Regions from separate parts of the Paenibacillus sp. JGP012 genome, predicted to be linked through region 2. Evidence: a T-box and tRNA genes for the amino acid it is inferred to sense, from the RefSeq annotation. Region 2 holds a T-box; the other holds one or more tRNA genes.
The links. The T-box of region 2 lies ahead of ileS (isoleucine--tRNA ligase). A T-box ahead of a tRNA ligase gene usually reads a tRNA of that ligase, here a tRNA-Ile.

Region 1 (3,224 bases), on a different contig from region 2:
TGTAGCTACACTGTGGGGAGGACAGGATGACAGCTATTTCCGTCAGCAATTCACAGATGCTTTTGAGCTTACACATAGCAATGTTACGGTAGAGATCGTACCGGCTGTCGATCAGGGCAGCATGTACGGATATGGGAATTCGGAAGAGCAGCCAGAAGTCCCGGATACGCTCGAAAGCTTGAAAAAAATTATGACTGGAGATAATCCGGTTGATGTTGTCATTGCCGATACCTCTACAGTAAAAGCACTAATTCAGGAAAATATGGTTAAACAGCTTGATCCATTGATGCAGGAAGACAAGTTTGATACGAGTGATATTGTGCCAAGTGTGCTTGAGGGGATCAAGGATCTGGGTGACCAGAACATCTATGCACTGACACCTACATTCTCTTCCTCGGCGTTGTATTACAACAAAGGGTTGTTTGAAAAAGCAGGTGTTGAACCGCCAACGGATAATATGACGTGGGATGATATCTTTAATCTGGCCAGACGTCTTACAAAAGGGGAAGGGAAAGATCATGTCTTCGGATTGGCATTTTCCACCTATCAAGGCGGATCTTCGTATTACTCCATGGCGCAGTATTACAACGCACTGCAGTTGAAGATGTTTGACGATAAGGCAGAAAAGATGACGGTGGACTCTCCGCAGTGGGAGAAGGTATGGAGCACGATCAGCAAGCTGGCGCTTGATAAAGTGATCCCGAAAGGTGACGAGCAGCAGGATCAACAGACAGATGGGCGCTACAATCCTATGCAGGGCGACTTGTTCCTGAGTGGGAAGACGGCGATGGCGATCGGCGATTACAGCTATATTAATCAACTGATTGATGCAAACAAAAATGCTGATAAAATGAAGGATTTCACCAAGGTGGAATGGGACGTCGTAACACCGCCGGTTCATCCGGAAGCGCCTGAAATTGGCGGCAACATTTACTTGAGTAATTTGATGGCAATCAACAGCTCGGCGCAGAATCCGGATGATGCCTGGGAACTGATCAAGTATATGAACAGTGAGGATTGGGCGAAGATCAAGGCACGCAGCAGCTACGAGATGGTATCCCGGAAGAGCTTTATCAAGCCGAAAGATGGTCTGGACTATAATATTCAGGCATTCTACACGTTGAAGCCGGTACCGCCTACCAATACCAACCTCGACAAGCTGTATCAAAAGATGCCTAACTTATGGCAGGTAAGTGATAAAGGTATGGAATACTTTAATCAGGTTTTAGAAAACAAAAAGACACCAAAAGAAGCACTTGCAGAATGGGCAGCGAAAGGCAACGAAATGCTTGAAAAGTTGAAGAAGGATCCTAAAGCGACATTCCAATAAGTTATATTTTCTCACGTTCGTATCCAGGGAAAACATATATGTAGCGTGAATTCTTAATTTTAAATGGCCGCTGGAGATTTATTAATCTCTGGCGGCTATTTTTACGAAAAAGGGGCATTCTACAATTAACAGCAAGATATGATGCCATTAGAAAGGACGAGCAGCATGAGATGGGTATATTTTGGCAAGCTGTACACAACTAAATTTCAGGCAGGCTGCCTGGCAAAAAGACTGGAGCAGGATGGCTGGATATATGGTCATAACGAGCCTGAAGAAGTCGAAGTATACCGTTCACGCAAAGGCCGTTATGGTGTGCGATTTATTCCCTGAGATTACCCCTTGACTTATAATGTATTAATGGTGTATATTAATTAAGTCGCTGTTTATTATTTCTAACGACGCGGGGTGGAGCAGCCCGGTAGCTCGTCGGGCTCATAACCCGAAGGCCGCAGGTTCAAATCCTGCCCCCGCAATATAGCTTTACTGGATGATTCACAGCCGTCATCTGCACTGTTATATATTATTTTGTCTAGGGCCCTTAGCTCAGTTGGTTAGAGCGGTCGGCTCATAACCGATTGGTCACAGGTTCGAGTCCTGTAGGGCCCATATTTCAAAACTCTTGCGATGCAAGGGTTTTTTTCTGTTTTCATAGTGACAATTTCGTAGGTTATAAGGGATCTGGTGTGCATTTCAAGTTAACACAAGCCACTCCGATGACAGAATAACCTTCCAATCGCTGTTATCACCAGATTTTTTCGATTCCCCTTTCTAAAGGAGGAAAATCCGGTGATAAAGGCGACCGCTCCGCTTTTTCAGGTTTTTTCTGTCCTCTCCGTTCACGTGTATATGAATGGTTTAACTTATATAGTCATCTGACTTTTTTTCTTCAAGGGTAAGTATGTCCATGTCACAATACAATTCTCACATATACTATCGTATCCCGACACATAGGAGGTAGATTTCATGACTCAGTTAATAGATGCGAGAACCTCGCAGAATGCAAGCTTGGCCAACTCGATCGCCATCCCGATCCTTGTCATCAATACACCACAGTTGTTTGGTCAGATCGGTTTGGTTACTACAGCGGGCATTGGAGCAAACCCGCGGGTGCAGTTTAAAGGCACGGTGTCTTTACAGCTTCCTTTGGCACTTGTAGGTGTAACCATTACGGTAGTTCGAGGAACATTATCGACAGACCCTGTCATTTACTCTGCTACATCTACATTTAACTTAAGTGTCTTGGCACCACAGGTTATTACGTTCTCTGCCGACGATTTCAACCCACCCATTACACCTCAATTAACGTACACTGCATTTGTCAGTACAAACTTGCTTGGTACGATTCGTGTAGGTCCTGAGAACTTTGACGGTGTCCTGTATTCTGACTAAGATTGAATTGGCTGTCAAGAGATCTGAGTCTGCTTATCTATTAAGCAGGCTTTTTTTGTATTTTAGATAACGTGAATGTGCTTTTTCTTCCGGGGGAATATTAATAGGCAGTACTAAAAAGGAAGTATGATATAATGATATTTTTGTATCGGATGATATTGGTGATATTTGGAATACATAAATAGAAAGCAGGTTAATACAAGTGAAGATAGAAAAAGAAAGTCAGTATTTCCGGTTCAGTGAAGCACCGATCTGGGAGTGGCAGAGAGCGTACTACGAACAAAAGGGTTTGCAGGCCTGGGAGGGCAACCAGGTCCCGCAGTATATTACGAGCAATCCGTTCGTTGCAACGGCGTATGAGGAGATGATTTTTGCGTTTTTGCAGGATTTGGCTGCCAGAGGTGTACAGCACGAGACGATCACCATTGTTGAGCTTGGAGCAGGAGCGGGACGTTTAGCCCATCACATATTATACAAGCTATGTGCGCTGAAGGAACTTGCTGGG
Region 2 (3,224 bases):
TTGGCTTCCCCAACGATGCCTTTGGAGAAACGTTTGCTGTTCCATGGTGCGCTGTCAGACAGCAATGCCCAGCGGAACGCATCCGTACCGTATTCCTCGATAACCTCCCATGGGTCAATGACGTTGCCTTTGGATTTGGACATCTTCTGGCCGTTCTCGTCCAGTACGTGCCCTGTTGCCATAACGGCTTTGTAAGGTGCTTTGCCTGTCAAAAGGGTGGACACCGCGAGAAGGCTGTAGAACCAGCCGCGCGTCTGGTCGATGCCTTCACAGATCATATCCGCCGGATACTGCTGTTCAAATACTTCTTTATTTTCAAAAGGATAGTGCTGCTGTGCAAACGGCATCGAGCCGCTGTCGAACCAGACATCAATTACTTCCGGCGTACGTTTCATTTCATATTTGCCACATGAGCTGAGCACCTTCACTTCATCCACATACGGCTTGTGCAGCTCGAGATTTTCAGGCACCTCTCCGATCGCACGGGCGCGAAGCTCAGCAATGCTGTGGGGTGCAAACTGTTCCCCTGTCTCTTCACATACCCAGATGTTTAGCGGCGTACCCCAGTAACGGTCACGGCTGATGTTCCAGTCCACGAGGTCCTCCAGAAACTTCCCGAAGCGGCCTTCACGCACATGCCCTGGATACCATTCCACTTCGCTGTTATTGGCGATAAGCTGATCCTTGATCGCTGTTGTCTGGATAAACCAGCTGTCCATTGCATAGTACAGAAGCGGTGTATCACAACGCCAGCAGAATGGGTAGCTGTGCTCGTATTTTTCCTTGCTGAACAGGCGACCATTTTCGGACAAGTATCTGACGATGTCGATGTCGCAGTCCTTCACAAATCGGCCAGCAAAATCCGTCACTTGTGGAACAAATTTGCCTTCCAGATCAACCATATTGACAAAGCTGATGCCATTCTCGCGGCATACACGATAGTCATCTTCACCGTGTGCAGGAGCCATGTGAACGATACCCGTACCGCTTGCATCCGTTACAAAGGAGGCACCTAATACGATATTTGTTTTCTCTGCCTGAACATAATTAAATGGCGGACTGTAGGTTTTGCCAACCAGATCGGCGCCCTTCAGTGTGCCAATGATCTCATATTCACCTTTGCTGTCCTTCATGACCTTCTCTACAAGATTGGTTGCCATGATGTATACTTCATCGTTTTGACGTACACGGGAATAATCCATCTCCGGGTTGACCGCAAGTGCCACGTGAGAAGGCAGTGTCCAAGGTGTTGTCGTCCAGGCCAGCACGAACTCACCGCTATCATGCAGTTTGAACTTGGCTGTAGCACTCAGGTCTTTGACATCCTTATAGCCTTGTGCAACTTCATGCGAGCTCAACGTTGTCTGGCAGGAAGGACAGTACGGACTAACGCGATGACCGCGATACAGTAGCCCTTTTTCGTGAATTGTCGCAAGGATGTTCCATACACTTTCGATGTAGTTGTTATCGAGCGTGATGTATGGATTATCCATGTCCGTCCAGTAACCGATGCCTTCCGTCAAGTCGCGCCATTGCTGCTCGTATTCAAATACGCTCGCTTTACATTCGTTGATGAATTTCTCCACACCGTAATCTTCGATCTCCCACTTGTGAGAGATACCCAATTTTTTCTGTACTCCGAGCTCTACCGGCAAACCATGGGTATCCCATCCAGCTTTACGAACGACACGGTATCCCTTCATCGTATTGTAACGACCAACAAAGTCCTTGATTACACGTCCGAGCACGTGCCCGATATGAGGTTTACCGTTCGCTGTAGGCGGGCCTTCATAGAAGACAAAGTTTGGCTTGCCCTCCCGATTTTCAATGGAACGTTTAAAGGTGTTCTCTGTCTTCCATTTATTTAACATGCGTAATTCTCTCGCACGTGCTTTCTCTTTGACGTCAACTCGCTGCATGCTGCTCAACTTCCTTTCTCTTATTAAATCAATATTGGATTGCTCGCGATGAGCACTTCAACCTCTTCAGGTTTTCCCTGCCTTCCGCTCCAACCGCCGTTTGAGAACACAAAAAAACCTCATCCCTGGAAAGGGACGAGGTTCTGCTCGCGTTACCACCCTAATTCTGTTCATCACAAACCACATTCAGATCCCTCTGAGTATGCTCTGTCATCAACAGCGCTTAAGCCCCGCTATAATGCTGCAGGGTACCGTTATAACGTACGGCTTACGGTTCGGCTTACACACGGTCATGCTTACACCGCTTCAGCGTCACTTCTCCGGGAAGATATTCGGCTATAACTCATCCGTTGGTTTGCACCAGACACCAACTCTCTGAGGGATGAAATCATAACGTACTGAGCCCGTCATGGAATCACTATTCAATATGATATAGTTATAGCTTCTTTGCCCGCAAAAGTCAACCGGGCGGCAGACTAATAAATCTCTTTCATCTCCCGCTCACGGTCCTTTACTTCCTGTTCCCGGCTCTCCAGCGCTTCCCAGCCATCTTGAGTCAGCAATTCAAGCTGAGCTTCTACAAGCGTGCGGAAACGTGCGCGATAGATCGAAGCCTGCTTTTTCAATTCTTCCACTTCCAAAGCAATCTTGCGGGACTTGCCAAGCGCTTCGTTCACGATTCGGTCAGCATTTTTCTCTGCTTCCTTCACGATGAGCTGCGCTTCTTTCTTCGCATTGTTTTTCACATCATCAGCAGCTTCCTGTGCAATGATGATTGTTTTGCTGAGCGTTTCCTCAATCGTAGCAAAATGATCCAGCTTTTCCTGAACGGACAGCAACTGATTGCTCAGCTCCTTGTTCTCGCGAATGACGCCTTCGTAGTCTTTGATGACTTGATCCAGAAATTCATTGACTTCATCCTCGTCATACCCGCGCAAGCGTCGGGAGAATTCCTTGTTATGTATGTCCAGCGGCGTTAATGGCATGCTGTCCACCTCCTGTAAAAATTCCTTCCCAATCCAGAGAAGGTTTGCAGCACATGGGTTCCACCCAAGAAGCCGTAGCAAGACACCTGTAGCTGGCATCTGGTACGGAATGAAGGACCTGCCTCGACTTATCAGAGGTCCATTGACAACATGTACTTTAATGTATATCGGAAACACCAAGTATTTTTTTACCCTTTTACCCTTTACGTTTAACATTTCGACAAGAATTCAGATTTTCCTGCAACATGATCAAGCAAATTTCCCGATTTTCACCCTGCAGCGTCCCTTTTTGGTCATTCCTTCCTGCTCCAGCACCTTA

Region 1: it encodes a tRNA-Ile, which carries the amino acid that the T-box ahead of ileS (isoleucine--tRNA ligase) is inferred to sense. The anticodon was not compared.

What each region holds. Positions count from the first base shown of each region.
Region 1 is NZ_JACHKG010000034.1:47,170-50,393, reverse strand. Features, by position in the region: gene HNR77_RS26025 (ABC transporter substrate-binding protein) at 1-1,330, shown strand, start outside; gene HNR77_RS26020 (hypothetical protein) at 1,496-1,660, shown strand; tRNA gene HNR77_RS26015 (tRNA-Met) at 1,730-1,803, shown strand; tRNA gene HNR77_RS26010 (tRNA-Ile) at 1,863-1,936, shown strand; gene HNR77_RS26005 (hypothetical protein) at 2,294-2,719, shown strand; gene HNR77_RS26000 (tetratricopeptide repeat protein) at 2,922-3,224, shown strand, end outside.
Region 2 is NZ_JACHKG010000004.1:359,610-362,833, reverse strand. Features, by position in the region: gene ileS (isoleucine--tRNA ligase) at 1-1,919, opposite strand, end outside; T-box leader at 2,048-2,339, opposite strand; gene HNR77_RS08125 (DivIVA domain-containing protein) at 2,396-2,905, opposite strand; gene HNR77_RS08120 (YlmH family RNA-binding protein) at 3,155-3,224, opposite strand, start outside.